Regions from separate parts of the Streptomyces sp. NPDC048479 genome, predicted to be linked through region 2. Evidence: riboswitches for the same ligand, from Rfam matches in the RefSeq annotation. Region 2 holds a riboswitch; each other region holds the start of a gene.

Evidence for each region. A riboswitch is a leader RNA that binds a small molecule or an ion and turns the genes downstream of it on or off. The one in region 2 is predicted to bind cyclic di-AMP.
Region 1: it holds a riboswitch for cyclic di-AMP, as region 2 does, so the genes downstream of both, AB0D12_RS28695 (M23 family metallopeptidase) here and AB0D12_RS23255 (transglycosylase SLT domain-containing protein) in region 2, are expected to answer to the same signal.
Region 3: it holds a riboswitch for cyclic di-AMP, as region 2 does, so the genes downstream of both, AB0D12_RS20770 (M23 family metallopeptidase) here and AB0D12_RS23255 (transglycosylase SLT domain-containing protein) in region 2, are expected to answer to the same signal.

Annotation. Positions count from the first base shown of each region.
Region 1 covers NZ_JBEZKA010000021.1:52,637-62,850, reverse strand. Annotated here, with positions in the region: gene AB0D12_RS28705 (pitrilysin family protein) at 25-1,386, shown strand; gene AB0D12_RS28700 (pitrilysin family protein) at 1,383-2,771, shown strand; cyclic di-AMP (ydaO/yuaA leader) riboswitch at 2,986-3,148, shown strand; gene AB0D12_RS28695 (M23 family metallopeptidase) at 3,161-3,931, shown strand; gene AB0D12_RS28690 (GntR family transcriptional regulator) at 4,144-4,821, shown strand; gene AB0D12_RS28685 (HPr family phosphocarrier protein) at 4,996-5,277, opposite strand; gene AB0D12_RS28680 (GNAT family N-acetyltransferase) at 5,439-8,372, shown strand; gene AB0D12_RS28675 (DUF5998 family protein) at 8,410-8,994, shown strand; gene AB0D12_RS28670 (nucleotide pyrophosphatase/phosphodiesterase family protein) at 8,994-10,187, shown strand.
Region 2 covers NZ_JBEZKA010000015.1:78,629-88,842, reverse strand. Annotated here, with positions in the region: gene hypF (carbamoyltransferase HypF) at 1-680, opposite strand, end outside; gene hypB (hydrogenase nickel incorporation protein HypB) at 677-1,441, opposite strand; gene AB0D12_RS23260 (hydrogenase maturation nickel metallochaperone HypA) at 1,445-1,840, opposite strand; cyclic di-AMP (ydaO/yuaA leader) riboswitch at 2,491-2,679, shown strand; gene AB0D12_RS23255 (transglycosylase SLT domain-containing protein) at 2,684-3,490, shown strand; gene AB0D12_RS23250 (hydrogenase maturation protease) at 3,637-4,185, opposite strand; gene AB0D12_RS23245 (hypothetical protein) at 4,182-5,627, opposite strand; gene AB0D12_RS23240 (DUF6084 family protein) at 5,624-6,322, opposite strand; gene AB0D12_RS23235 (DUF5947 family protein) at 6,319-6,987, opposite strand; gene AB0D12_RS23230 (hypothetical protein) at 6,984-7,598, opposite strand; gene AB0D12_RS23225 (nickel-dependent hydrogenase large subunit) at 7,595-9,379, opposite strand; gene AB0D12_RS23220 (hydrogenase expression protein HypE) at 9,458-10,214, opposite strand, start outside.
Region 3 covers NZ_JBEZKA010000012.1:211,788-222,001, reverse strand. Annotated here, with positions in the region: gene AB0D12_RS20775 (aldo/keto reductase) at 1-729, opposite strand, end outside; gene AB0D12_RS20770 (M23 family metallopeptidase) at 827-1,900, opposite strand; cyclic di-AMP (ydaO/yuaA leader) riboswitch at 1,912-2,067, opposite strand; gene AB0D12_RS20765 (PP2C family protein-serine/threonine phosphatase) at 2,283-3,449, opposite strand; tRNA gene AB0D12_RS20760 (tRNA-Met) at 3,644-3,717, opposite strand; gene AB0D12_RS20755 (hypothetical protein) at 3,904-5,166, opposite strand; gene AB0D12_RS20750 (sigma-70 family RNA polymerase sigma factor) at 5,506-6,744, opposite strand; gene AB0D12_RS20745 (YciI family protein) at 6,741-7,154, opposite strand; gene AB0D12_RS20740 (hypothetical protein) at 7,467-8,807, shown strand; gene AB0D12_RS20735 (LuxR C-terminal-related transcriptional regulator) at 9,112-10,214, shown strand, end outside.

The DNA of each region.
Region 1 (10,214 bases), on a different contig from region 2:
CATATCGCGATCGAAGGGACGTACATGCCCATGGGTCACACGGCCACAGCGCAGGCCGGTTCCGGCGGCCTGACAGCGACCGAGCACCGCCTGGCCAACGGCCTGCGCGTGGTGCTCTCCGAGGACCACCTGACCCCGGTCGCCGCGGTCTGCCTCTGGTACGACGTAGGTTCGCGCCACGAGGTCAAGGGCCGTACCGGCCTTGCTCACCTTTTCGAGCATCTGATGTTCCAGGGCTCGGGCCAGGTCAAGGGGAACGGCCATTTCGAGCTGGTTCAGGGAGCCGGCGGCTCGCTGAACGGCACCACCAGCTTCGAGCGCACCAACTACTTCGAGACGATGCCCACGCACCAACTGGAGCTCGCCCTGTGGCTGGAAGCCGACCGCATGGGCTCGCTGCTCGCGGCTCTCGACGACGAGTCGATGGAGAATCAGCGTGACGTCGTCAAGAACGAGCGCCGCCAGCGGTACGACAATGTCCCGTACGGCACGGCCTTCGAGCGGCTGACGGCTCTGGCCTACCCGGAGGGCCACCCGTACCACCACACGCCGATCGGCTCGATGGCCGATCTCGACGCCGCGACCCTCGAGGACGCGCGCACGTTCTTCCGTACGTACTACGCGCCGAACAACGCCGTGCTGTCGGTCGTCGGCGACATCGACCCGGAGCAGACGCTCGCCTGGATCGAGACGTACTTCGGCTCCATCCCGTCCCACGAGGGCAAGCAGCCGCCGCGCGACGGCTCCCTCCCGGAGATCACCGGCGAGCAGTTGCGCGAGGAGATCGTCGAGGAGGTCCCGGCCCGGGCGCTGATGGCCGCCTACCGCCTGCCGCACGACGGCACGCGCGAGAGCGACGCCGCCGACCTGGCGCTCACCGTCCTCGGCGGCGGTGAGTCCTCGCGGCTGCACAACCGCCTGGTGCGCCGTGACCAGACGGCCGTCGCGGCCGGCTTCGGTCTGCTGCGGCTGGCCGGCGCCCCTTCGCTGGGCTGGCTGGACGTCAAGACCTCCGGCGGTGTCGAGGTGCCGCAGATCGAGGCTGCGGTCGACGAGGAGCTGGCGCGGTTCGCCGCGGAGGGCCCCACGCCCGAGGAGATGGAGCGGGCGCAGGCCCAGTTGGAGCGCGAGTGGCTGGACCGGCTCGGCACTGTCGCCGGCCGCGCCGACGAACTGTGCCGGTACGCCGTGCTGTTCGGCGACCCGCAGCTGGCACTGACCGCCGTGCAGCGGGTGCTGGACGTCACCGCCGCAGAGGTACAGGCGGTCGCCAAGGCCCGGCTGCGCCCGGACAACAGGGCGGTGCTGGTCTACGAGCCCCTCTCCGCGGACAACGGCGACAGCGACAGCGACGAGAACGACGAGCGCGAAGGGGCGGACCAGTGAGCGACGCTGCCGTGACCATGGAGTTCCACCCGCAGCCGAAGGCCGGCGCCGCCCGCCCCTGGGCGTTCCCGGCCCCCGAGCGCGGCACGCTGGACAACGGCCTCACCGTGCTGCGCTGCCATCGCCCGGGCCAGCAGGTGGCGGCCGTCGAGATCTGCCTCGACGCCCCGCTGGACGCCGAGCCGGAGGGCCTCGACGGCGTTGCCACGATCATGGCGCGCGCTCTGTCGGAAGGCACCGACAAGCACACCGCCGAGGAGTTCGCCGCCGAGCTGGAGCGCTGCGGCGCCACCCTCGACGCGCACGCCGACCACCCGGGTCTCCGCGTCTCCCTGGAGGTCCCGGTCTCCCGGCTGCCGAAGGCGCTCGGCCTGCTCGCCGAGGCGCTGCGTGCGCCGGCCTTCGCCGACAACGAGGTGGAGCGGCTGGTACGCAACCGGCTGGACGAGATCCCGCACGAGACGGCCAACCCGGCCCGCCGTGCGGCCAAGGAGCTCTCCAAGGAGCTCTTCCCGGCCTCCCTGCGTATGTCGCGCCCCCGGCAGGGCGCGGAGGAGACGGTCGCCCGTATCGACTCCGCGGCCGTACGGGCCTTCTACGAGGCGCATGTCCGGCCCGCCACCGCCACCGCGGTGATCGTCGGCGACCTCACGGACATCGACCTGGACGCCGTGCTCGCCGACTCACTCGGCACCTGGAAGGGCGACAGCGCCGCGCCCCGTCCCAAACCGCCGATCACCGCCGACGACACCGGCCGTGTGGTCATCGTGGACCGTCCCGGCGCCGTCCAGACGCAGCTGCTGATCGGCCGCATCGGCCCGGACCGCCACGACCGCGTCTGGCCGGCCCAGGTGCTCGGGGCGTACTGCCTGGGTGGCACTCTCACCTCGCGCCTTGACCGCGTGCTGCGCGAGGAGAAGGGCTACACCTACGGGGTACGGGCCTTCGGCCAGGTGCTGCGCTCCGCTCCCGACGGGTCGGGCGCCGCGATGCTCGCCATCAGCGGCTCCGTGGACACCCCGAACACCGGACCGGCGCTGGACGACCTCTGGAAGGTGCTGCGTACGCTCGCGGCCGAGGGGCTGACCGACGCCGAGCGCGATGTCGCCGTGCAGAACCTGGTGGGTGTCGCCCCGCTGAAATTCGAGACGGCCGCCTCCGTCGCGGGCACGCTCGCCGACCAGGTCGAGCAGTTCCTCCCGGACGACTACCAGGCGCAGTTGTACGTGCGCCTGGCCGAGACCGGCACCGTCGAGGCGACGGCCGCGGCTGTCAGCGCCTTCCCGATGGACCGTCTTGTCACGGTGCTCGTCGGCGACGCCTCGCAGATCGAGGAGCCGGTCAAGGCGCTCGGCATCGGCGAAGTGACGGTTGTCACAGGCTGATTGGGGATATCCGGCAGACAACTCAAAACGGGCAAGCGGAACCCCGGCATCCCTTGGGATGCCGGGGTTCCGTCTTATGTCCGTTTTGTTGGAGAGGTTGCCTGTCTGCCCTGTGGCGTGCGCTACAAAAGGGCCTGTCTGTTTGGCGATTGAAAGACGGCCCGCCTAGCGTCGGTCCGGCTGTCCGCCAGTAGCCCGCCGCATCCGCGGCATCGGACAGTCATCGCCGAGTCCCCGTCTGGCGCGAGCCTGGGGAGCCGGGGACCCACTCAGTCCCTGGGGTGAATCGGGCGCCTTCGCACCTGCGGAGGGGCCTGTAGGAGACCTTCCTGCTCCGAACCCGTCAGCTAACCCGGTAGGCGAGAAGGAAGGAAAGGATCAGCCACTTCATGGCGTTCACCCGTGCCACCGGGAAGCACCGTGCCCCGAGCCGAATGACGCGCAAGAGGGCGAACATCGCCGGCGTCGCGGCTCTCGCCACCACCGGCGTCATCGGAACCCTCGCTTCCCCGGCACTCGCCGCCGAGAACGGCGCGACCACCGTCGAGGACACCGGCCTGACCCAGATCGTGGCCGCCGACTCCCTCGCCGAGCAGATCGCCGACCAGGCCGCCGCGCAGAAGCAGGAGGCCGCCGAGGCCGAGGCGAAGGCCGAGGCGAAGGCCGAGGCGAAGCGCAAGGCCGAGGCCCGCGCCAAGGAGGCCCGCCGGGCCAAGGAGCGCGCCGCCCGGGAGGCCGAGCGCAAGCGCCTCAACTCCTTCGTGGCGCCGATATCCCACTCGTACGTGTCCACGGGCTACAAGACCGGCGGCTCCATCTGGTCCTCCGGCAGCCACACCGGGATCGACTTCCACGCCGCGTCCGGCACCACCGTGCACGCGGTCGGCTCCGGCACCGTCGTCGAGGCCGGCTGGGGCGGCGCGTACGGCAACAACATTGTGATCAAGATGAACGACGGCTCGTACACGCAGTACGGTCACCTCTCGTCCATCAGCGTCTCGGTAGGCCAGTCGGTGACCCCGGGCGAGCAGATCGGCCACTCCGGCTCGACCGGCAACACCACTGGTCCGCACCTCCACTTCGAGGCCCGCACCAGCCCCGAGTACGGCTCCGACATGGACCCGGTCGCGTACCTGCGCGCGCACGGCGTCAACGTCTGATCCGACGACGGGGCCGATGCCCGGTCCCGCGTGCTTCCCGAAGGCCCCGGCTCACCGCCGGGGCCTTCGGCGTTTGCCGCCCCACCGGAGTTCTGGCCAAAAGATATCCATGGATTCCGGTCTCCCATCGGAAAATCCCGCCCACTGCAATAGAGTCACCGAACAGACGTCAATCGGCTGCGTTTCGCGCGGATTAAAGCGGAGGTTCGGTCATGCGCATTCCCGCGCACTCGGTATGCACGGCGATCCGCGACGACATCGTCTCCGGTGTATTCGAGCGCGGCAGCCGGCTCACCGAGGAGCAGCTGGCACGCCGCTACGGCGTCTCCCGGGTCCCGGTGCGCGAGGCCCTGCGCACGCTGGAGTCCGAGGGCTTCGTCACCACCCGCCGCCACGCCGGCGCCTGTGTCGCCGAGCCCACCGAGCAGGAGGCCGCCGACCTTCTGGAGATCCGGATGCTGCTGGAGCCCATGGGTGCGGCGCGCGCCGCCCAGCGCCGCACCGAGGCACATCTCAAGGTGCTGCGTGGCCTGGTCAGACTGGGGCAGGAGCGGGCCCGCCGTGGTCAGGGCGAGGATCTGCGTTCACTGGGTGGTTGGTTCCACGAGACGCTCGCCCAGGCCTCCGGCAGTCCGGGGCTGATCGCTCTGCTCACCCAGCTGCGGCACAAGATCGCCTGGATGTACGCCGTCGAGCAGCCCGCCAAGCCCGTCGAGTCCTGGATCGAGCACGGCGCGATCGTGGACGCGGTGGCGCGCGGCGACGCGGAACGGGCGCGGGCGCTGACGGCCGTGCACACCGAACGGGCTGCCGCCGCGCACCGGCTGCGCCGCCCCGAGCGGGTGAGGACTTCGCAACATGCCGTAAACATCGCAAGCGCCCGCCATTAACAGGTGCACCGTATACAAAGGGTAGATATTGGCGGGGCCTTTTTCTGCTGCCCGCATACAAAGCGCCGGGGCCGAAAGTCGCGTCCAGGAAAGCCGCGTCCAGAAATGACGAAGCCGCGATGTCCGAGAATTCGGGACACCGCGGCTTTGCCGTGGGTAATGGGCCTGATCGGCTCAGACGGTCTCGGGAAGCTCTTCGAGACCCTCGGCGACGAGCCGGGCGAGACGGTCCAGCGCGGCGTCGGAGTCCTCCGCCTCGGAAACGAGCACGATCTCCTCGCCGCCCTGCGCGCCCAGGCCGAGCACCGCGAGCATGGAGGCGGCGTTGACCGGGGTGCCGTCCGCCTTGGCGATCGTCACGGGGACGCCGGCGGCCGTGGCGGCACGGACGAAGATGGAAGCGGGGCGGGCGTGAAGGCCCTCGGCCCAGCCGACATTGACGCGGCGCTCAGCCATGGTGTTGCCCTTCGAGTCTCAGTGGTTGTCTAGACCAGTCTCTCATGTGGTTCTGCGTGCTCGCACCGGCCCCGGACCCGGGATCGGCCGCCGATCGGCCTTCTCAGACTGCCCCGCGGCAACCACCTCCGCGACCCGTGGCTGAGCCGTACGCTTTCCCCATGCAGACCTCGTCGGATCACGCCTACCCCGACCACTGGGAAGCAGACGTGGTGCTGCGCGACGGCGGCACCGCGCGCATCAGGCCCATCACCACCGAGGACGCCGACCGTCTGGTCAGCTTCTACGAGCAGGTCTCCGACGAGTCGAAGTACTACCGCTTCTTCGCGCCCTACCCCAGGCTCTCCGACAAGGACGTCCACCGCTTCACCCATCACGACTATGTGGACCGGGTGGGTCTCGCGGTCACGGTGGGCGGCGAGTTCATCGCCACCGTCCGCTACGACCGGATCAACGCAGAGGGCCGGCCCGCGAGCGCCCCCGCCGACGAGGCCGAGGTCGCCTTCCTCGTCCAGGACGCCCATCAGGGTCGCGGCGTGGCCTCCGCCCTCCTCGAGCACATCGCCGCGGTGGCACGCGAACGCGGCATCCGGCGCTTCGCAGCCGAGGTGCTGCCCGCCAACAATAAAATGATCAAGGTGTTCCGGGATGCCGGCTACACCCAGAAGCGCAGCTTCGAGGACGGCTCTGTCCATCTCACCCTCGACCTCGAACCGACCGAGGAGTCCCTCGCCGTCCAGCGCGGCCGCGAGCAGCGCGCCGAGGCCCGCTCCGTGCAGCGCCTCCTCGCGCCCGGTTCGGTCGCCGTCATCGGCACCGGCCGCGTGCCCGGCGGCGTGGGCCGCACCGCCCTGCGCAACCTCCTCAGTGCCGGATACACGGGACGTACCTACGCCGTGAACCGCGCCTTTCCCGAGGACCAGGCCGAGGTCGACGGCGTCCCGGCCCACCGCTCCGTGGGCGAGATCGGGGAGACCGTCGACCTGGCGGTCGTGGCCGTCCCGGCGGAGCGGGTGCCCGAAGTGGTCGCCGACTGCGGCGAGCACGGCGTCCGGGGGCTGGTCGTGCTGACCGCCGGTTACGCCGAGAGCGGGGCCGCAGGACGGGAGCGCCAGCGCGAACTGGTGCGGCAGGCCCGCTCGTACGGGATGCGCATCATCGGCCCGAACTCCTTCGGCATCATCAGCACCGCCGACACCGTCCGCCTCAATGCCTCGCTGGCCCCGGAGTCCCCGGCGCCCGGCCGCATCGGGTTGTTCACCCAGTCCGGCGCCATCGGCATAGCGCTGCTCGCCGGCCTGCACCGGCGCGGCGCCGGGCTGTCCTCCTTCATCTCGTCGGGCAACCGCGCGGATGTGTCCGGGAACGACTTTCTGCAGTACTGGTACGAGGACCCGGACACCGATGTGGTCCTGCTGTACCTCGAATCGATCGGCAACCCGCGCAAGTTCACGCGCCTGGCCCGGCGAACGGCGGCGGTGAAACCGGTGGTCGTGGTGAAGGGCGCCCGGCACAGCGGCAGCGCGCCGCCCGGACACGCGGTGCCGGTCACCCGGATCCCCGACACCACGGTCGGGGCGCTGTTCCGCCAGGCCGGCGTGATCCGCGTCGACACCGTCACCGAACTCGTCGACGTGGGCCTGTTGCTGGCCGGCCAGCCGCTGCCCGCAGGACCGCGTGTGGCGATCCTCGGCAACTCCGAGTCCCTCGGCCTCCTCACGTACGACGCCTGCCTCGCCGACGGCCTCCGTCCCCTCCGGCCGCGCGACCTCACGACGGCCGCCACGCCCGCGGACTTCCGTGCCGCCCTCGCCGAGGCCCTGGTGGACGACGCCTGCGACGCGGTGGTGGTGACGGCGATCCCGTGGGTAGGGGAGAACGGCGTCACGGAGTCGGGCGACGGCGAGGTCCTGGCAGCAGCGCTGCGCGACGCGGTCACCACGGCCCCGGCCAAACCGGTCGCGGTGGTCCATGTGGAGATCGGGGGTCTGGCGGAGGCGCTGGCGGCGGCGACGAGTACGCGTACGGTCCAGGCACACGCGACCGACGACGGGAACCCGGGCCCCGGCCACGAAGCGCCGCAGGCCGTCCGCACCCGACCGCCCGCCCCGAGCTCGTCCGCCGTCTCCGCGGCCGTCCGCACCCGACCACCCGCCCCGAGCTCGTCCGCCGTCTCCGCGGCCGTCCGTTACGCCGCCCCGGCCCCCGCGACCGCCCCGCACGCCTCTCGTATCCCCGCCTACCCCGCCGCCGAGCGGGCCGTCCGAGCCCTTTCCGAGGCGGTCAAGTACGCCCAGTGGCGCCGGCAGGACGCCGAGCCCGGCAGGGTGCCACAGTACGAGGACATCGACGAGGCCGGCGCGGCCGCGCAGATCGACGCACTGCTCGGCGGGCTCACCGACCCTCGCGGCAGCACCCTGGGGCCCGCTGCCGCCCACGAGCTCCTCGGCCGGTACGGCATCCCCGTACGGCCGACCCTCCCCGCGCCCGGTCCCGACGCCGCCGTGGCCGCCGCCGGCCGCCTCGGCTACCCCGTCGCCCTCAAGACCACCGCCCCGCACCTCCGCCATCGCGCCGACCTCGGCGGCGTACGGCTGGATCTGGCCAACGAGGCGCAACTGCGGCAGGCTTACCGCGAATTGACCGACGCCCTCGGCAAGCCCGAGGAGCTCCAGCCCGTCGTTCAGGCGATGGCCCCGCGCGGCGTTGACACGGTCGTACGCGCCGCCATCGACCCCGCCGTCGGCGCCGTGCTCTCCTTCGGGCTGGCCGGAGCCGCCTCCGAGCTGCTCGGTGACACCGCCCACCGGCTCGTGCCCGCCACCGACCGGGACGCCGCGGAGTTGATCAGGACGATCCGGACGGCCCCGCTCCTCTTTGGCTGGCGGGGCTCCGCGCCCGTTGACACCCCAGCCCTCGAAGAGCTGCTGCTCCGGGTGTCACGACTGGTCGACGATCACCCGGAAGTGGTCGGAATCAGCCTCGAACCGGTCGTCGTCGCTCAGCATGGCCTCTCTGTGCTCGGCGCGTCCGTACGGCTCGCGCCGTCGCCCGCCCGCACCGACCTGGGCCCCCGCCGACTCCCCAGCTACTGAGCGCTCAGTACCCCCCGAGCCCCGTAGGATGGACCGCATGGCGAAGACCGGTACGACGACCCAGGGGCTGCGCGCGGCGATCGAGCGCAGCGGCTACTACCCGGCCCTCGTGGCCGAGGCGGTGGAGGCCGCTGTCGGTGGCGAGCAGATTGCGTCGTACCTGGTGCACCAAGAAACCACCTTCGATGCCAACGAGGTGCGCCGCCATGTCACCGTCCTCGTCCTGACGGCCAACCGCTTCATCGTCAGCCACACCGACGAGCAGGCCGCCGACTCCAGCTCCCCGACGCCGTACGCCACCACCTCGACCGAATCGGTCAAGCTCGGCCGGATCTCGTCGGTCGTGGTGAGCCGCGTCGTCGCGAACCCGGAGTCGTACACCCCCGGCACCCTGCCCCGCGAGGTCGTCCTCACCATCGGCTGGGGCGCTGTCTCCCGTATCGACCTGGAGCCCGCCGCCTGCGGCGACCCCAACTGCGAGGCGGATCACGGCTACACCGGCAACTCCACCGCGGACGACCTGAGCCTGCGCGTCAGCGAGGCCGGCGACGGCCCGGACGCGGTCCGGCAGACGCTTGCCTTCGCGCAGGCGCTCTCCGAGGCCACGGCAGCCACGCGCTGATGGCTCAGCCCGCAGTCTGGCCGGACGACCCCGTTCCGCTCGCCCTCGACACCGCGCCCGTCCCCGAGTACGGCACTGGATCGCTCGCCGATCTGCTCCCGACGCTCGCCGCGGGCCAGGGCGTACCGGGCCTGGCGCAGAGCATCCCCGAGCTGACCCCCGCCGACCGGAACTGCGTCTTCCTGATCGACGGCCTCGGCTGGGAGCAGATCAAGAACCACCCTGACGAGGCCCCGTATCTCACCTCGCTGCTCGCCACTTCGCGCGGCGGCACGGGACTGCCCATAACCGCCGGTTTCCCCGCCACCACAGCCACCTCGCTGGCCTCCGTCGGGACCGGCCTGCCGCCCGGCGCACACGGCCTGCCCGGCTACACCGCGCGCAATCCGGAGACCGGCGAGCTGATGAACCAGCTGCGCTGGAAGCCCTGGACGGCCCCGCACGTCTGGCAGCCCTACCCCACGGTCTTCCAGCTCGCCGACGCCGCGGGTGTGCACACCGCACAGGTGACATCGCCGACCTTTCAGCACACCCCGCTCACCAAGATCGCACTCAGCGGCGGCAGCTTCCTCGGCCGGCTCTCCGGCGAGGAGCGGATGGACCTGGCGGCCGAGCAACTGGCCCTGGGGGACCGGTCGCTGGTCTACACGTACTACAGCGATGTGGACGGCAAGGGCCACCGCTTCGGCGTGGACTCCGACGCCTGGCGCGGCCAACTGATGTACGTCGACCGGCTGGTGCAGCGCCTTGCCGAGCAACTCCCGCCGCGCGCCGCCCTGTACGTCACCGCCGACCACGGCATGATCGACATCCCCTTCGACGAACAGTCGCGCATCGACTTCGACGAGGACTGGGAACTGCGCGCCGGGGTTGCCCTGCTGGGCGGCGAGGGCCGCGCCCGCCATGTCTACGCCGTGCCGGGTGCCGAGTCCGATGTGCTCACGGTCTGGCGCGAGGTGCTCGGCGAGCAGTTCTGGGTGGCGAGCCGGGACGAGGCGATCGCCGCGGGATGGTTCGGCGACCGGGTGGACGAGCGGGTGTACGCACGGATCGGTGACGTCGTCGCCGCGGCCTGCGACGATGTGGTGATCACCGCCTCCGTCAATGAGCCGCACGAGTCGGCGATGGTCGGGATGCACGGCTCCATGACCCCCGCCGAGCAGCTCGTCCCGCTCTTCGAAGTACGCTCGTAACCGCCTCCCTCACCCAGACCCGAAAGG
Region 2 (10,214 bases):
CTGCGGGCCTCGGTGATGGGGTCCTCGGCGGATACGGTCCGAGGCGAATCTTCCGTATTCGCTTGCGCCACGAGCAGACGCAGGCGGGGGCCGCAGGCGTGGCAGGCGACCGGCTGCGCATGAAAGCGGCGGTCGGCCGGATCGGCGTACTCCCGGGCACAGTCGGCGCACATCGGGAAGTCGGCCATGGTCGTGTGGTCCCGGTCGTACGGAAGACCGCGGACGATCGTGAAGCGGGGGCCGCAGTGCGTGCAGGTGATGAAGGGGTGGCGGTGACGCCGGTCGGCCGGATCGGCCAGTTCCGCGAGGCAGGCCGCGCAGGTCGCCATGTCCGGCGACACCAGGGTGCGCGCGGGTCCGCCCATGGTGGATGCGGCGATGGTGAACCCCTCACCCCCGGTGGTGGGGACCTCCTGATGGTCGACGGACTCCACCCGCGCGAGAGGCGGCGCGTCCGCGGAGATGCGGGCACAGAAGAGAGCAACGTCAGCGGGTGGCCCTTCGACTTCCGCGACAACGCCCTCACCGGTGTTGGTCACATGGCCGACCAGGTCGAGCCCGGTGGCGAGTGTGTACAGGAAGGGCCGGAACCCGACGCCTTGAACCACGCCCCGGACAGTGACCCGCCTGCGCTGCACCGCCTCCTCCGCGACGGCGGCGGCCGGCTGCCGACCGCTCACGAGCCGGACTGCGCCATGGCGCCGGAGGCCGGCGTAGGGGTATGCGTACCGTGTTCGTGGTGATGGAGATGCTCCTGACGGGCCATGACGGGCGAGTGGACCGGCCCGCCGTCCGCTGCCGCCGTCGCCCGGTCCAGCAACGCCCCGACGCCGTCGCCCCGACGCGCGGACGTCAGCAGCACTTCCACCCCGGGGTTGACCTGCGCGACGTTCGCCCGGAACGCCGCCTCGTCGAACTCGACCGCCTCTGCGATATCGGTCTTGGTCACCACCACCAGGTGCGCCAGACCGAAGGCGGTGGGGTACTTCAGCGGCTTGTCCTCCCCCTCCGTCACGGAGGCGAGCACGACCCGCAAGGACTCACCGAGGTCGTACGAGGCCGGACAGACCAGGTTGCCGACGTTCTCCACGAACAGCAGCCGGGTGTCCTCGGACAGCCATCCGTCCAGGTGCCGGCTCAGCATCCCGGCCTCCAGATGGCACAGACCGTCGGTCAGCACCTGCTTGACCGGAACTCCTGAACGAGCCAGGCGCACAGCGTCGTTCTCGGTGGCGAGGTCGGCGGTCAGGGCCGCGACCCGTACTCCCCGCTCCCGTGCCAGCAGCAGCTCGCCCTCCAGCAGAGCGGTCTTCCCACTGCCGGGGCTGGACAGCAGATTGACGATCGTGGTGCCGCGGGCGGCAAGTTCGGCGCGCAGCGTGTGCGCGGTCGCATCGTTCTTGGCGAGGACCGCCTGTTGCAGATCGACCACACGGCACATGCTTCAGCACTCCTCGAAAATGGGTTCACGGGCCCGTTCGTGCTCCTGGCCGTCCTCCCAGTGCACGCTGACGATCTGCAGCTCGCGGCCCGAGAGCAGCTCGGCGGTCGCCTCTCCGCACATCGGACAGCACAGTTGCGGCGGCATTCCGACCGCCCATTCATCCGCGCACGGTTCGCAGCGGGCACGACCCGGCACGGAGTCCGCGACCAGCTCGGCACCTTCCAGAACGGTCCCGGCACAGGCCAGTTCGAAGCAGAAGGAGAGAGCGTCGGGGACCACACCGGCCAACTCGCCGACCTGGAGGCGTACGGACGTCACCGCGGTGACGCCGCCTGCTTCGGCCGCCGCCTGCTCCACCTGGCCGACGACAGCCAACGCGATGGACATCTCGTGCATCGCTCTCCGTCCTGGCACTGGCCGACCGCCGTCGAACGCTCTGGGCCCGGTGGGCGTCGCCCGCCCGCGCAAGCTGAGCGCTGGGGCCGTTCGGCACCATTACAGGCCGGGACCCGGTGGCCGGGAGCCCGGCACGCCGACGCCACCCGGCCGCGTACACCATTCGGGGCAGCGGCGGAAGCCGTGCCGGTCTCGAGGTGTACGTCGCCACAGAACAGCCCGGCCGAGGGGTGGCTCCGATTACCACCTAAACGGACAGAACGTACCTATAGGGCACCAATGCACGTATAAGTCGAATGCAGGGATTGAATACGCACCCCGGGAGCGCAATCCCGCCTCGGAGTGTCCGGAATGGGCGTTTGCTCGACATTGCTCCCGACATCCATTTTGCGGGAAATCACGCGACTTGTCGTGTATTTTCGCGGCGCCGTGGGGCAGACCGTCCCGCATCGAAGCTCGTGATATGGGTCACGTCCGTGACGCTGCGCGAAGGGCGCCGGCCTGGCTCAGTCCCGTGCCCCAGAAAGAAAGTTGAGTTTCCCGCCCTCGGTGGATCACCGGATTTTTCGCGGCAGAATCCGCCGCGTGGATTGCAGTGGTGAATTCAGGGCTTGTTCCATCCAGCCCTTTTCGCTTACGGTCACCGCAATCCGGACGGAACGCCGAATCCTGCCGCCGTCCGGCAAAACCCACCCACTTACGTACGGCAGGAGCGGGGGACCCAGGTAAGCCGCCGATCCGGAATCCGGAACGGCTCGGGGTGAAGTCGCATTCCTACTGCGGCCGGGCATCTCCAGCCCGAACCCGACAGCTGACCTCGCAGGCGACGGAGAGGAACTCGCCATGCCCGCAAAGGGTAAGCATCGCCGTCCCAAGTCCAGCCCGATCACTCGGGGTTTCGTCGCTGCGGGTGCGGGAGGTGCCGCACTCGTCCTGCCGGTGATCGGCGCGACCACTGCCGGCGCGGCGCAGCCGACGGCGCATCCCTTCACAGCTGAAAAGGCTGTGGCGCCGACCGTCGCGGGCACCACACCCGTCGCCGCGAAGAAGGCCCTGCCCACCACCTATTCCGTCGTTGTGGGCGACTCCCTTTCCAAGATCGCACGGGCGCACTCCCTGAGCGGCGGCTGGATGCAGCTGTACAAGGACAACCGGCGGGCAATCGGTAGCAACCCTTCGCTGATTCACGCGGGTCTCAAGCTGTCGGTCGGCAAAAAGGCCAAGGTGACCCCCAACACGTCTTCTCCGGACGAGCGGGCCAGCCGCTCCGCGCAGAGGAGCACGCTGGCCACCAATAGCGCCGCCACCGCCGCGAAGCCCGCGACCTATGCGAACAACCTCGACGGCTGGATCAGGGAGTCGCTCGACGTCATGGCCAAGCACGGCATCCCCGGCTCGTACAACGGCATCCACCGGAACATCATGCGCGAGTCCTCGGGCAACCCGCTGGCCATCAACAACTGGGACTCCAACGCCGTGAAGGGAACCCCGTCCAAGGGGCTCCTCCAGGTCATCGACCCGACGTTCCGTGCCTATCACGTGCCCGGCACGTCGATGGACAGCTACGACCCGGTCGCCAACATCACCGCCGCGTGCAACTACGCCGCCGCCAAGTACGGCTCGATCGACAATGTGAACGGCGCCTACTGACGCAGTCGCCTCAGTCGCGTCACATCCTGCGGATGCGCAGATAGCGCATGAGGTCCGGCAGGGCCAGCCTGACGACGGCGGCCAGCGCAGTCGCGGCAGTAGCGGCGGCCGCGCCACCGATGATCGTCTTCTTCATGCTCTTCTCCTCACTTCGCAGCCTCGCCGACCGCAGCCGGTGGCGCGGACGATTCCTGCTCGCCGTCCCGCAGCAAGCCCATGATCAGCCGTACGGCCTCCGGCACCGCGGCGGCCACGGCCGGACTGAGACCGATGCCTTCCTCCACACCGGCGGGTTCGCATCCCACTACCAGGATGCGCCGCGGCGGCCGCGCGCCGGTCCCGGCGCAGAGGGTCTCCAGGAGAGCCAGGACCGCGTCGGGGGACATCCGGTGACCGTCCAGCAGCGCGTTCCGGGGCTCGATGCCGCACGCGCCGTCGGCTTCGATCAGATACACCGTGCCGGGTTCGCCGCCGCGCGCCGTGGCATCGACCAGGACGAGCGTGTCGTAGCCGTCGAGAAGCTGATACGCCAGGTGTACGCCCCGTACGCCGATGTCCACGACCTCGGCGTGCTCCGGCAGCTGTTCCGCGGCCAGCCTGCGCACGGTCTCGACGCCGAAGCCATCGTCGCCGAGGAAGATGTTTCCGACCCCGGCGACCAGAATCCGGTCGCTGTTCCGCTCAGGACGTGTCATGCGTCCTCCAGGGGGGCGACCTCGTCGGGCTGGAAGTACAGGAAGCGGCCCTGCTCGCGGCGGATGTCGGCTCCTGGATCGCCCTCGACGGTCACTGCCAGATGCACTGCCCCGTCCACGTCGTGCAGCACCGCCTCGACCCTGGCGCTGCGGCCGTGCAGGAACAGGTCCTGTGCGTCGGTGCGCCGCAGGCCGGGGCGCAGCAGCACGCGGCTCCCGGCCCCCAGCGACCGGCCGTCCACGACGACCCGGTCGCGGGCCGGGTCGAAGCCGGAGTCGCTCGCCGGGTCCCACCACGGGGTGCCCGGCGCCTCCACGCCGTATTCGTCGGTGAACCCGCGACAGTCGGGCGGCGGGGGTGCGTCAGCGTCCGACGCGTCGGGGCCGGTCACCTCCCGTAGCGCACGCACCGCACCGTGCAGGCGCTCAAGGACTTCAGGGGGCATCGAGTCGGCCAGGTCGATCACCGCGCCGGCCCGCTCGTCGGTGCCACGAGCCTCGCGCTTCTCCTCGTCGGTGAGGGCTGCGGTGCGCAGCGCGAGGATCTCGTCGATCTCGGTGGCGTCGTAGAGAGCCCCTGGGCTCTCCGGGGCGATGGCGGGGTGGTCCTCCAGGATGATCGGGGAAGACAGCACCAGGTCCGCGCGGCCGGGTTCGCCGGCGAGGACCGGCCAGGTGTGCAGGTTGCGGCAGGACGCGATCGCGCCCTTGGCCCACTCGGGCGGATCCGTCATCGACAGGAACGACCCGGCGCTGAGGCCCATCAGCAGATGCGCGGCCACCAGCGAGCGGGGCAGCGCCGCGTCACGGTCGGCCGTGCCGTCCGGCGGGCTCCAGCTGCTGGTGTTCTCCACGACAGCGGTCAGGCGCATCACCCGGTAGGGACCGTCGAGGTCACGTGCGGACAGCCGCACGGCGCCACTGATCTCCTCGCATCGGCGAATCAGCCGGCCCACTGTCCGGCCGGTCGCGTCCAGGACGGGCTCGGTCTCTTCGCGGGCAGGGCGGGTGAAGGGAACGGTGACACCGTCTCCTGCCAGCTCCTCCACGTCTGCGAGGACCTCGACACGCTCCTCGACGCCCTCGTCCCAGGGCACCAGGACGCGATCCTCGAGGTGGAGTTCGGGCACCGTCTCGAACCCGCCGTCCTGCCGGGCCTGTTGCACGGTCCTGCGCCGGGCGTGCAGGAAACGCACCTCGACCGCCAGCGTCGCGCCCGCCTTCGGTTCCATCAGACATTCGGTGTGCTGGAAGTCGTGCTCCTCGCACTCGGAGCCCCAGGCGGGCGGCACGAGGACTCCGAACTGCCAGCGCAGCCGGTTCTTGGCCGCCGAAGCACGGTACGGGTAGAGCACATAGCCCTCGAAGAGCACCGCGTCGGCCACCTGTCGGGCGACGGCGAACCGGGCTTCCGTCGCCGGTGCGAAGGCAGTTGTCGTCAACGTGCCGTCCTTCCGGTAGCGCGTGGCAGCAGCGCTCGGTCCAGGGCGTGGACCGGCTGGGGGTCCGGCGTGCCGGCCTCGGCCAGCAGGGCCCGGACGGCCGCCTCCCAGGAGGGATGTGCCCGCCGCGAACGGAATGCGAGCAGCGCGTCCATGGTGTCGCGCGGCAGCCGGATCCAGCCGCAGCCGGGGAAGTGCTGCTCGACCATCTCCTGCCACACCTTTACCGGCATCCGGAAGGCCGCCTCCCGGTCCCACGGCACGGGCTCGACGCGGAAGCCGCCTGGCCCGGTGAATGCCGTTCCGGAGAACAGCATGAGCAGCGGCACCTCGCCCGCCTCGAGGGCGTTGAAATACCGGGTGGCGGCGACGTCCATGTCGTATGTGCAGGGGACGGCGAGGTCGGTTTCCGTCTCTCCCGTGAAGCTGGGAACCATGTGCGAGACCTGGGCGAACTGAACCGGCTGGAGCGTGCTGCCCCAGCGTGAGCGCTCTCCGAAGAGGTCGGCCAGCCCGTCGGCCTCCGTGGGAGCGTAGCCGCGGCGCGCGGGTTCGATACGGATCTGGCAGCGCAGGGCCAGGGCGTGCACGCGGGCGTTGTCGGACGCGGTGATGCGCAGCCTGAAGACGAGTGTCGGACCGGCGGCGTACTGGTCGGCCCGTACGCCCGTACACGTGAAGGCGAACTCCGTCATGGCCGGTCCGCCCCCTGCACCACTTGGGCGCGGCCGCCGACATGTGCGAAGAAGGCCTCCAGATCGGCCCGGGCCTCGGCTCCGCCGTCAAAGCCCTGCCACAACAGGCGCATGCGGCCCACCAGTTCGTAACAGATGTCGATCGGGACGAGGTAGCACTCGGCCCGGCCTTCCACACGGCGCAACAGGAGTGCCTCCACGTCGGGTTCGAGAAGCGCGGCCAGCCGGCTGCCGCCCAGCACGGCCTGCCATGCCGACGGGTCCAGTTCACTCTCGGTCGCGCCGGCGGGACTCGGGTACAGCGCGACCAGGCGGTCGAGCGCCGCGTTACGGAAGAAGAAGGCGACGCCAACCGGGATCTGCAGAACTTCCCACGCGCTGTCGTCCAGGCGGTGGTCCGGGTCGGCCAGATAGCGGTCCGGCACCGCCCGGAAGCGGCCGCCCGCGGCACCGGGCCGCTCGAACAGGAGGGAACACGGGACGCAGGCGCAGGCAAGTGCGCGTTTCTCCGTGTCCACCAGGTGGCGGTGTCTGTTGTCGGCCACCGCCACTCCGCACAGTTCGCAGCGCTCCTGCCGGGGTGGCCGCTCGGTCAGAAACCGTCGCAGGCCGCGCAGTTCAGCGGCAGGCCCAGCAGTCTGCGGCCGAAGCTGGGGCGCGCTCACCGCGTCTTCGCCGTGGCCGGTCCGGGCGCCGTACGGGACGTGGGAGCCTTCCCGATCTGGAGCAGCGCCGGCTCCCGGGCGGTGGCGCCCGCCTCCACTTCCACAGCCGTCACCTCAGGCGCGAAGCAGGTGAGAGCGTCCTCGACTGCCTGCTGTGCCGACGCGGCTGTGCCGGCGCAGCCGCAGCCCGCACCACCGGCAGACCGCAGGCGCAGCGTTGCGGAGGAGTCGTCGAACCCCGCCACCTCCCAGGCATGGTCACCGGCCGCGTCCAGAGCACGCGCGATGCGCGTGGCGGTGTCCTCGGGGTGCAGGTCGTGCAGGACCAGCAGGCTCGAGACCAGTTCGTCTCCGAGCAGGCCGGCCAGGGGACTGCCCGGGGATTTGCCGGCGGCGGGGGCATCGAGCAGCCGGACGATCCGGGCCAGACCGGCGCCGTAGAAGTCCATCAGGACCCTGACCAGTTCCTCGGCCCCGGCACACGCCGATTCGTCGCCGGTGGCGGCCAGTCGGTCGAGGACTTCTTCCACGCGCCGTCCTGCCTGCTCCGCGTTCATGACCCGGTTGGCAGCATCGGCCGGCGGGGCGGCGGTGTGGGCTGCCGCGCTCATCCGGAAAGGCCGCTCAGGCCGGTGGGCACGTGCATCGACTTCACGGTCTTTCCGCCGCCGACGTACATGTGAACGCCGCAGGGCAGGCAGGGGTCGAAGCTGCGCACCGTGCGCATGATGTCGATGCCCTTGAAGTTCTCCGGGGAGTTCTCCTCGAAGATCGGCGTGTTCTGCACGGCGTCCTCGTACGGGCCGGGCGTGCCGTAGGAGTCGCGAGTGCTGGCGTTCCACGGAGTCGGCGGGTACGGATGGTAGTTCGCGATCTTCCCGTCCCGGATGACCATGTGGTGGGAGAGGACACCGCGTACGGCCTCGGTGAAGCCGCAGCCGATGGACTGGTCAGGCACCTCGAACTTCTCCCAGGTCTGGGTGCGGCCGGCACGCACTTCGTTCAGGCCCTTCTCGGCGCAGTGCAGGGCGATGGCCGCGGCGTAGGCCTGGAAGTAGGTGCGGGCACGGTTTCGTTCCAGCGCGTTGCTCCAGCGCGGGATCTTCCACTCGAAGGTGGTCTCGGGCTTGGTCATCGTGCGCGGCAGGTTGATGACGACGCTGTTGCCGGTGGCCTTGACATAGCCGACGTCGACGAGCCCGGACAGCGCCGTGGACCACAGGCGGGCGAGGGGGCCACCGCCGGTGTCCAGCGGCAGGTAGTCCTTGCCGTCGAACCAGCGGGGGGACATCACCCAGCTGTACTTGTCGTTGAAGTCCCGCTTCTGAGGGGCCGGGATGGTGTGCTGGTTCCACGGGTGGCGCGGGTCGACGGGGTTGCCGAGCGGGTCGTGGGTGACGAACTGCTCCTGGCCCTGCCAGTCGTCGTAGTACGAGCTGCCCAGCAGGATGCGGATGCCGAGGTTGATCTCGGTGAGGTCGTTGGTGACGAGCTTGCCGTCGACGATGACGCCGGGGGTGACGAACATCTTCCGTCCCCAGTCGGTCATATTGGCGTAGGTGAAGTCGCAGTACTCGGGGTCGTTGAGGGCGCCCCAGCAGCCGAGCAGCACCCGTCGGCGGCCGACTTCCTCGTACCCGGGCAGAGCCTCGTAGAAGAAGTCGAACAGGTCGTCGTGCAGGGGGACGACTCGCTTCATGAACTCCACGTAGCGCATGAGGCGGCTGAGATAGTCCGTGAAGAGCTGAACGGAGGCAATCGTGCCGACTCCACCGGGGTAGAGCGTGGAGGGGTGCACATGGCGGCCCTCCATGAGGCAGAACATCTCCCGGGTGTAGCGGCTCACCTGGAGGGCTTCCCGGTAGAACTCGCCTTCGATGGGGTTGAGCGACCGCATGATGTCGGCGATGGTGCGGTAGCCGTGGTCCCCGGCGTGCGGAGCCTCGGTGCGCTCGGCGAGCTCGAGGACGCCGGGGTTGGTCTCGCGGACCATCTTTTCGCAGTAGTCGACCCCGACCAGGTTCTCCTGAAAGATGTTGTGGTCGAACATGTACTCGGCGGACTCGCCGAGGTTGATGATCCACTCAGCGAGGTGCGGAGGCTTCACCCCGTAGGCCATGTTCTGGGTGTACACCGAACACGTGGCGTGGTTGTCGCCGCAGATCCCGCAGATACGGCTGGTGATGAAGTGCGCGTCCCGGGGGTCCTTGCCGCGCATGAAGACGCTGTAGCCACGGAAGACCGACGAGGTGCTGTAGCACTCCGCGACCCGCTTCTGCTTGAAGTCGATCTTTGTGTGGATGCCCAGACTGCCCACGATCCGGGTGATCGGATCCCAGGCCATTTCCACCAGGCCACTGCCGTCGCCGGCCGCCTTCGTCGTCGGTGCCATCGTGAGTGCCGTGCCCTTCTTCAAGCTATAGGTGGGTCGCGCGGTGAGGCGTGTGCAGGTACTTCGGTTCAGCGGGGTTCACCAGGGCGGCCGGTAGCCGGTGGTCAGCTGCTGTCCCGTGTGGCGCCACTTCGGCTCCTTGTCCACGGTCCTGGCCGTGATGGTCCGCAGCTTGCGGATCACCGCGCCGTACGCTCCGCTGGCGGTGCTGGACACCTTGGCGCCGGGCGGTTCGTCCATGAACGGCATGAACTTGTCCGGGAACCCCGGCATGGTGCAGGCGATGCAGATGCCTCCGACGTTCGGACAGCCGCCGATTCCGTTCATCCAGCCCCGCTTGGGCACGTTGCACTTGACGACGGGGCCCCAGCAGCCGAGCTTGACAAGGCACTTGGGCGAGTCGTAGGTGTCGGCGAACTGTCCCTGTTCGTAGTAGCCCGCGCGATCGCACCCCTCGTGCACGGTGGCGCCGAACAACCACGTCGGTCGGAGTTTGTCGTCCAGCGGGATCATCGGAGCGGCGCCCGCCGCCTGGTAGAGCAGATAGGTCAGGGTCTCCGAGAAGTTGTCGGGCTGGATCGGACAGCCGGGCACGCACACGATCGGGATGCCGGCCTTGGACGTCCAGTCCCAGCCCAGGTAGTCCGGCACACCCATCGCACCGGTCGGGTTGCCCGCCATGGCGTGGATCCCGCCATAGGTGGCACACGTTCCGATCGCGACAACAGCCAGCGCCTTGGGCGCGAGCCGGTCGATCCATTCACTGGTGGTGATCGGCTGGCCGGTTTCGGGATTGTCGCCGAAGCCGCACCAGTAGCCTTCCTGCTTGATCGAC
Region 3 (10,214 bases), on a different contig from region 2:
CTCGGTCTTCAGATGCCCGGCCGCGCCCTCGGCCCGTGGGCTCCGCACCGTCGCACCCGGCCGGTACTTGCCGGTGAGGAAGCCGGAGGCGAGCGAGTAGTACGGGACGGCGGCGAGACCGGCGCGGGCGGCCGCATCCTGGCGCTCACCCTCGTACGTCTCGCGCGAGACGAGGTTGTAGTGCGGCTGCAGCACCGAGTAGCGGGCCAGACCCTCGCGCTCCGAGAAGTCCAGGGACGCCTGGAGCCGCTCGACGCTGAGGTTGGAGGTGGCGATGGCGCGGACCTTGCCGTCCTTCACCAGCTGGTCGAGGGCGGTGATGATCTCCTCGACGGGGACGGCCGGGTCGTCGAAGTGCGTGTAGTACAGGTCGATGTAGTCGGTACGCAGCCGGCGCAGCGACTCCTCGGCCGCGGCCGCGATATTGGTGGCGGAGAGGCCCCTGTACTGGGGGTGGGCGCCGACCTTGGTGGCGACGACGACCTCGGAACGGTTGCCGCGCGCGGCAAGCCAGTTGCCGATGACGGTCTCGGACTCGCCACCCTCGTTGCCCGGCCCCCACGCGGAGTAGACGTCGGCGGTGTCGATGAAGTTGCCGCCGGCGGCCACGTACGCGTCGAGCACGGCGAAGGACTGCTTCTCGTCGGCGGTCCAGCCGAAGACATTGCCGCCGAGGCAGAGCGGAAAGACGGCCAGGCCTGAGGAGCCAAGGGTACGGAGGGAAGTCATACCTTGATCAACAGCCAGACCGGGCCGCGCTATTCCGTTCACGCCAGGACTGCCGTGAAGTGCTCACGCCAGGACTGCCGGGCACTGCGGCGCTCGATCAGACAGTGAGGCCCTTGCCCTGGAGCCAGGCCATCGGGTCGATGCCCGAACCGCCCGGGGTGTGCACCTCAAGGTGCAGATGCGGGCCCGTGACATTGCCGGTCGCGCCCACGCGGCCGATCGTCTCGCCCGTCGTCACCTTCTGACCCACGCTGACCGACATCGACGACTGGTGGCAGTACCAGACCTCCGTACCGTCCTCGAGCTCCAGGACCGTGCGGTAGCCGTACGAGCCCGACCAGCCCGCCGACTTGACGGTCCCGCCGTGCACCGCCTTGACCGGCGTGCCCGTCGGGGCGGCGAAGTCCAGGCCGGTGTGGTAGCCCGAGGACCACATGGAGCCGGCCTCGCCGAAGGTGGAGGTGATCGTGTACGCGGAGGTGGGCAGCGCGAAGTTCGCGGCCAGCTTGGCGAGCCGCTCCGCCTCCGCCTTGGCCTCCGCGGCCGCCTCGGCCGCCTCGGCCTTCTGCTTCGCGGCCTCGGCCTTCGCCTCCGCCGCCGTCTGCTGCTGCTTCGCCTCCGCCGCGGCCTTCTCGGCCGCGAGCTTCTCCGCGGCCGACTTGGCCCCGGCGTCCGCCTCGGCCCGCTGCTGATCGGCCTGCTGAAGGATGCGGGCGCGCAGGGCCTCACCGGCGCCGGCCGCGCCCGTGTCCGCCTCGGTGCCGTCGTCCGCGGCGAGGGTCATCGCCGTGAGCGGCGAGGTGTTCGCGTTCCCCGACTGCGCGTCGGCGCCGTCGGACATGAAGGCACCCACACCCGGCAGTGACGCGGCGTCGGGCAGCTTGTCCTTGATCGAGTCCGGAAGGTCCGGCAGCGATATGGAGACCGGCGGCTTGTCCTGCGCGCTGGCCATGCCGCCCGCGCCGACCGCTGCGATCACACCGACGCCGAGCACCGTGGAGCTTCGGGCGAGTCCGCCGCGCTGCTTCATGACACGGTGCCGGCCGCGCACCGGACGAACGGAGTCCTCGGTGGGGTTCCATTCCTCCCATGCCCGCTCCGCTACATCGTCGCCGAAGAAGTCGGATTGAAAGGGGGATTCGGGTGCGGGGGCAGGGCTGTTGGACGCCACGGAGGCGTACTCCTTTCCTTCCTTCTCGCCTACCGGGTTAGCTGACGGGTTCGGAGCAGGAAGGTCTCCTACGAGCGCTTCGACCGCGAACAGAGCGGCAAAAGGTACCCGATTCACCCCAATTGGTGGTTCCCCGGTTCCCTTGCGGGATTCGGCGCGTGCGCACGGTGCCGTCTCTTGCGACAGCTGGGACAACCGCGCTGCGTTATCGAACGTTAATAGACACCAGGGCGGGATTCCAAGCTGTTCCGACTATTCATTGAAGACAATGCCCTGGACTTACCGGGACACAAGCAGCCGGAGTCGGGCGACTTGATCGATGCCGGGACCGCACCGCACTTCTGACGGCGCTTCAAATGTTGTGCGGAGGGGTGTCCATCGACTACACACGGTACTGGCCCGTGTCTTCCTGCTCCCCTTCGATCACGCCTACGGTCCTGCGGCGCTCCGGCTGCCCGTCGAGCGGGCGGCTGACCGCCAGCAGCGCCATGTCGTCGTTGGGACCGCCGCCCGTATGCAGGCGTACATCGTCGACGATCGCGTCCAGCAGCTCCTCGGGGCCGGCGAAGAGCCGGCCGCCGAGCCGCTCGACGGGGTTGTAGAACGTACCGTCCGCGTTGCGCGCCTCGGTCACCCCGTCGGTGTAGAGGAGCAGCGTGGCCCCGGCCGGGAGCGGATACTCGTCCGCCAGGTCCGGCAAGGTCCCCAGATCACCCATTCCCAGCGGCAGCGCGTGCTCGGTCGGCTCCAGCTTGTCCAGGTCGCCGTCGGCGTGCAGCACCAGCGGCTCCGGATGGCCACGGTTCACCACCCGCACCACGCCCGCGCCACGCGGAATCTCGGCGAGTACGGCGGTGGTGAACCCCTCGAACACATCAAGGCTGCCCCGCCTCGTCCCCTCACGCGTGAGCGCCCGCTCCAGGCGCCCGGCGACGCCCTCGATCGATCTCTCCTGCTCTGCGGCCTCCCGGAACGCCCCGATGACCACGGCCACGGCCTCGACCGCCCCCATCCCCTTGCCCCGGACGTCGCCCACGACCAGCCGCACACCGTGCGGGGTGTCCTGCACGGCGAAGAGGTCGCCGCCGATGAACGCGTCCGCCTGCGCCGCCTCGTACCGCGCGGCGATCTGCAGCCCGCCGATCCGGTCGGCGGGCGTGGGCAGCACGGCGCGCTGCGCGGTCTCGGCGATGTCGCGGGCGGAGGCCAGGCGCCTGCCGCTGAGCCGTACCACCCGGTTGATGAAGAGCGCCAGGCCGGCGACGGTGACCACGGTGAACAGCTCGGTGTTCGCCGGGGTCAGGGTCAGGGTGCCGTTGTAGACGTGCAGACCCAGCACACTGACGACGGCGGCGATGCCGGTCAGCAAGGTGGCAAGAAAGGAGAAGAACGGCGCGGCGATCAGCGGAGCGGCGGCGAAGAGCGGAGATGCGGTGTACTCGGACGGGGTGAGGAGATCGAAGACCACGCCGGCAATGATCATCAGCGAGGGCAGCGCGAGGACAAGACGGTGAGCGCTGGCGCCGCCGTCCTGCTCTCGCTGCCCCACCAGTGATCTCCTGACCAGTCCAGCCACGGCTGCGGAAATTACCGCCCTCATCCCAGGTTGGCCGCAGCCGCGCCGGGCTGCGACTCTCGGTCGGCCAACCGGGCTATGGCGACTCTGGGGCCGGGTACGGACGGTTGGGGGCGGGTACGACAGTGGCCCGGCACTCTGATCGAGTGCCGGGCCACTGGCTGCAGTAGCGGGGACAGGATTTGAACCTGCGACCTCTGGGTTATGAGCCCAGCGAGCTACCGAGCTGCTCCACCCCGCGTCGGTGAACACAACCTTACGCCATCCGGAGCAAGATCAAATCCATTTTATGAGGCGGTCTGCTCCGAAGCCTCTCCGAAGGCTCTCCGTATGGCTGTGGCCCACGCTGCGCAGCACCCTCGCCGCCGGCCGTCCCGCGACGGACGCGGAACTGCTGAGGGTGCTGCGCAGCGGCAATGCGCGCTGTTCAGCGGCGGCGCAGGCGGAGTGCGGTGAGCGCGCCGCCGGCCGCGATCAGTACCGCGGCGGTGATCGCCGCGTACCAGGTGGAGCTGGACGATCCGGTGCTGGCGAGGGCGCCGGTGGTGGTGACGGGGTCGTTCGCGACGGCCGCCGCCGAGGTCGTGGCGGAGGCCGACGGGGTGCCGGACGGCGTCGCGGTCGGGGAGGGCGAGGCGGACGCGGTCGGGGAGGGGGTCGCGGTCGGGGAGGGGGTCGCGGTCGGCTTGCCGCTCGGGGCGGTGCCGCGCTCGGGGGCGACCGTGATCCTGCCCTGGGCCCCCAGGAACGGATGGATGTTGCCCTCGGTGAGCGACGTCGTCGCCTGCAGCGTGAGCTTGACCGGCTTCTGGATGCCCTTGAAGTCGATGACGCTCACGCGAAGGCGAGTGCGGTGCATGACGTAGCTCTTGCGGATGTCCGCCGGCTGCCACTTCTCCTCGCCCGCGAACTTCTTGACCTTGGTGTACCTGCCGTCCTCGCCGAGCTCCTCGATCACCAGCTCAGGGATCTTCCCCGCGGAGCCGGGCTCCTCGACGACCTCCAGGGTGGTCCTCAGGTCGGAGTCGAAGGTCACCCCGCCCTTGAGCTGGTGGACGATGTCGACGTTGCCCGTCGTGCCGGGCTTGATGGGAGCGTTCTCGTCGGTCTCGAGCGTCATGGAGGCGGGCCCGGTGCTGATCTTCGGGCTGGCCTCGAAGACCAGGGTGTCGTCGTTCTGGCGCTGGGTGTTCTCGGCCAGGTCGTCGGCCAGGAGCTTCAGATTGCCGTTGTTGGAGGGGTAGTTCTTGCCGAGGCCGACGGAGACCTTCCAGCTCAGCTCACCCTTGGCGGGCACCGAGAACGGGGCGTTCCTGCCCTTCTCGGCCGGGTAGAAAAAGCCCTGCGCGCCCGCGTCCTGCTGCCCGACGAACTCGTCCGTGGCCGGGGCGTTCACCGGCTGCACGTCGAAGATGAGGTGCGATGCCGCGATGGGGCTCGCGCCGTCCGTGTCGCCGACCATCCACGGCTGGAAGTCCACCGCCTTGTCCGCGGAGTTCTTCACGGTGAACGTGAAGGTCTCGCTCGCCCCGCCGCGGGTCAGCGGCCCGGACGGCGCCGGGGTGCCCAGCTCGATGGTGAGGGGCTTGCTCGAGGCCACCGGGGCGGCGTGGGCGCTGAGCGGGACAAGGGTGGTGCCGACGACGGCGGCGACGGTGAGCGCGGCGGCGGAGACGAAGCGAACGGACATGGTGGACTCCCCCCAAGGAATCGACTAGGGGCCGGACTGCCGGTGGATGGGCGACAGTCGGCCGTGCGTAAGAGCAGCGCGGCACAGCGCCGCTGCAGACGGTGAAGCGAGATGAGCGAGATGAGCGAGACAAGAGAAATGAGCGGTGAGCTCGCAGAGCGCACTGGATGAGAGTTCGCCTTCTGTCCGGCCCTGCACGGTCCCGGCTTGCGGCGATGTGCATATCTTCACCGCTCAAGATCGGCCGGGCAATCCCCGTACTGTCACCGCTTCGCAACAGCGTCCGGAAGGCGAAAATCCGCCTCTGACCTGGGAGTTGCCTCCAGTCGTCGGGTCCGGCTACGCAGGGGGCAGCAGCCGCGCGGCCCGCATCTGCAGGTAGCGCGTCTCCGGGACGCTGAGCGTGCGCTGTGCCGCCAACCGGTAGGCGGCTCGGGCGCCTTCGGCATCACCGGCCTTCTCCAGCAGGTGTGCCCGTACGGCGTCGAGCCGATGGTGCCCCGCCAACCGGTCCTCCAGCTCGGCGACTTCGGATAGCCCGGCCTCGGGGCCGTGCACCATGGCAACGGCCACGGCGCGGCCGAGCTCGGCCATCGGCTCGGGGGCGCGGCGTACGAGGATGTCGTACAGAGCGAGGATCTGCGGCCAGTCGGTGTCCTCGGCACGAGCCGCCTCGTCGTGCAGCGCCGCGATCGCCGCCTGCAGCTGGTAGGCCCCGGCCGGCCCCTCGGACAGTGCCTCCTCCACCAGCGCGCTGCCCTCGGCGATCGCCTTCCCGTCCCAACGGCTGCGGTCCTGCTCGTCGAGCGGAACCAGTTCGCCGTGCGGTCCGGTGCGGGCCGCGCTGCGCGCGTCGGTGAGCAGCATCAGCGCCAGCAGCCCGGTCACCGCCCCCTCCTGCGGCAGGAGCCGGCGTACGGCCCGGGTCAGCCGGATCGCTTCGGCGGCGAGATCAGCGCGGTGCAGATCGCTGCCGGAGGTCGCCGTATAGCCCTCGTTGAAGATCAGGTAGAGCACCTGCAGCACGGCCGCGAGCCGCTGATCGCGGTCCTCGCGCCCCGGCTGCCGGAACGGCACTCCCTTGACCTTCTGCTTGGCCCGGCTGATGCGCTGCGCCATGGTCGCCTCCGGCACAAGATGCGCACGGGCGATCTCGGCCGTGGTCAGCCCCCCGACGGCACGCAGGGTGAGCGCGACCTGCGCGGCCGGGGTGAGCGCGGGGTGACAGCACAGGAAGAGCAGGGTGAGAGTGTCGTCCTCGGACGGTGCGCGGCTCTCTCCGGGCGCAGGCGCCGTGAAGGCGTCTCGAGGCGTCAGCGCCGCGACCGTCTCCTCACGTCTGCGCCGGGCCTCGTCACTGCGCAGCGCTTCCGTGAGCCGACGGGACGCGACCTTGATCAGCCAACCGCGCGGATTGTCGGGCCGGCCCGCATCGGGCCACTGCTGCGCGGCCGCGAGCAGCGCCTCCTGTACGGAGTCCTCGGCCAGATCGAAGTGCCCGTACCGGCGCACCAGCGCGCCAAGGACCTGCGGCGCGTGCAGGCGCAGCAGGTCCTCGATGCCGGTCGTACCTCTCACACACAGCCTCCGCCGTCCTGGATGGGCCGGATGACCACCGGATAGGGGGGAGCCCCCTCGGGCGCCGGGCACGTCGCGACGCGCGCGGCGATCTCGGTGACCCGCTCCAGGCTCTCGCAGTCGAGAACCCAGTACCCGGCGAGCAGTTCCTTGGTCTCTCCGTACGGACCGTCCGTGATCACGGGCTTCCCGTCCTTGCCGGCACTGACGCAGCGGGTCTGCGCGGGCTCGGCCAGGCCGTTCCCGTCGACGAGCTCGCCCGACTCGGAGAGGTCGTTGTTGACCTCGCCCATGAAGGCGAACATCGCCTGCAGATCCTTCTCGCTCCAGGCCGGGCTGTGCGCGGACGCCTGGCCGCGCATGGCCTCGTAGTCGGCCTGCGAGCCCTGGACCATCACCAGATACTTCATGGTTTCGCTCCCTCGGATGCGTTGCCGCCCCTTGCGGGCAACTTTCACAGGAGACGTCGCGGCCGATGACGGATTCTCGACACCTCGCGGAGAAATTTTCCGGAACTACTCGTCAGGACCACTCGCCCGGAACGTCGTCCGGGGTGTCCGGGCGGCCCGGCCTGTGGGAGTCGTCCCGCAGGACCGGCTTGTGGAGTCATCCCCCGTTTCGCCCGTTCGGCCCGGCCGGACGTGCCCTCTCCGTGGCCATGAGCGGAAATGGATCAGGAGGCAGCAGCCCTCGGCGGCTACCGCACTGACGCAGGAGCACGGATGACGAACTCGTCGGAACCGCGGCAGGAACCGTCACCGGAACCTGCGCCGGAGGGCTCGGCGGCGGGCGGTCGGCCGCAGGGTTCGGCGGCGGGCGGTTCGGCGGCGGCGCGGATCGCGAGGAAGGTGTCATCGGCAGTCCTCATCGTCCTCACGTGCATTCTCGTCCCGGTGTCCGTAGTGACGGTCTGGGTGCACGACATCGTGCTCGACACCGACCGGTACGTCGCCACGGTCGCTCCCCTGGCGAGCAATCCGGCGATCCAGGACGCCGCGGTGAATCGCGCCGTCCAGGCGGTGGACGTCCGCTTCGACGCCAAGGAATTCACTACCAATGTGGCTGACTGGCTTCAGTCGCAGGGACTGCCGCCCCTCGCCGCGCAAGCAGTCAAGAGTTTCGCTCCGCAGGTGGCTTCCGCCGTCAACGAGGCGGTCGAGAAGGTTGCCCGCCGCTTCGTCGAGAGCGACCGGTTCAAGAAGGTGTGGACCACCGCCAACCGGATCGGCCACAACGCCGTCGATCACGCGCTCACCGGCAAGGGGCGCGGAGCGGTCGGCGTCGACGAAGGAACCGTCACCCTCAATGTCGGCACTGCCGTGGAGACCATCAAGAAGGACCTCGTCGACGCGGGACTGAAACCGGCCTCGAAGATTCCCACCGTCAACAAGCAACTGGTCCTCTTCAAGTCCGACGAGCTCGCCAAGGTCCAGAACGCCGCGCGTGCGCTCGATGTGATCGGCAACTGGATGCCGATCATCACCGTGCTCCTCGGTGCGGCCGGTGTGCTGCTCGCCCATCACCGCAGGCGCGCCCTGGCCAAGACCGCCCTCGGTGCCGCCCTGGCCTGCCTGATCTTTGTCATCGCCCTGGTCGTCGGCCGTAGCTACTACCTCAGCCACCTGCCGCCCCAGGTGCTGTCCCACGCCGCCGCCGGAGCGGTCTACGACACGCTTCTGCACTTCCTGCGCATCACACTCCGCACCGTGATCGTGCTTGGCGTGATCATCGCTGTCGGCGCGTACCTGATCGGACCCGGCCGACTGCCCCGCGCGGTGCGGGGCACGGCCGACCGCACCGCCGACTCCGTGGCGGGCTGGGGCTATTCGCACGGAGTGCACACCGGCGAAGTGGGCACCTGGACGGAGAGCCACCGCCGCTGGATCAACGTCGGCCTGCTTCTCGTACTGGCCCTGATCTTCGCCCTGTGGAACCACCCCACGGCGCTGACCGTACTGCTCCTGGTCCTGATCCTCCTCGCGGCCCTCGCCGTGACCTCTCTGCTGGCCGCGACGGGCCGCCGGACACAAGCGCCGAAGGACACCGGCACCCGCAGCGGGTGATGCGGGGTGGGGCGGAGCATCGCCTTCCATGGGTGAGCGCCGGACCACCGGAAGCGGCTTTTTCACCCGTTTCGGATGATGCCCACTCACCCGCCTCAGCCGGAAGCACCAGTGCGCGAAACCCACCGCCGGCCGACCGCCCGACGCGCTGCCGCTCATCGGCGCCGGGCCGCCTGCCTGGCGATCATGAACATGCGCGGTGAAGATTGACGTGTCGGCCCAAGTGCCGTCGGCACGTTACCTACGGTTCGCACGATACGTACGGTTGGCAGGACAAGGCAGCCGACAGCCAGATGGTGGTCGCATGCCCCGGAGCACAACCTCCGCAGCGCTGGACGGCGGCGGAGCCCCCCGTACCGCCCGGACACCGTCAGTCCACACGTCCGGAATCGGCATCACGGAGTCGCAGCTGCAACTGGCTCCGACCGGTGACCCGCTGCTGGCCGCGAAGTTCTCCGTGCCGTCCGTTCCAGGGACGTTCGTACGTCGCAAGCGCCTGCTGGACCGCCTCACGGACGGAACGGCGGGACCGCTGACCCTGATCACGGGCCCGGCCGGCGCCGGTAAGACCATGCTCGCCGCCTCGTGGGCGGTCGGGGCGACGGCACCGCACCCGGCGGTCGTGTGGCTGACCCTCGAGGACGACGACGGCGCGCCCGGCGTGTTCTGGACGTACGTCCTCGAAGCCTTCCGTCACCACCACGTGACGCTGCCCGACACTGTCGGCTCCCCCACGCGCGCCGACAACGTCGACCGTTCCCTGCTGGTCCGGCTGGCTTCCGCGCTGGCGCGGCTGGATCAGCCGGTGGTTCTCGTACTCGACGGCCTCGACCAGGTGCCCGACCGCGAGGTGGCTTCGGGCCTGGACTTCATCCTGAATCACGCGGGACCGCAGCTGCGCCTGGTGCTGATCAGCCGGGTCGACCCGCTGCTCCCTCTGCACCGCTACCGCGCCGAGGACAGCATCTGCGAGATCCGCGGCGCCGACCTGGCGTTCACCCGGCACGAGACCGCGACGCTGCTGCGGCGGCACGGCCTGGTTTCGTCGGCGGAGACCGTCGACGCCCTCACCCGGCGCAGCGAGGGCTGGGCCGCCGGACTGCGGCTGTGCGCCCTGGCCATGCAGCGGAGCGACGATCCGACCGGCTTCGCCCGGTCGTTCGCCCTTTCGCAGAGTGCCGTCGCCGACTATCTGCTTGCCGAGGTCGTCGAGGCCCAGCCCGCCGCCACCCAGGACCTGCTGGTGCGTACGAGCATCCTGAACCGGGTGCACCCACAGCTGGCGAACCTGCTGACCGGACGCGAGGACGCCGAGGGGATCCTGGCCGGGCTCACCCGCGCCAACACCTTCGTCGAACCGATCGGTGACACGCCCTGGTGCCGCTTCCATCCGCTGTTCACGGAGGT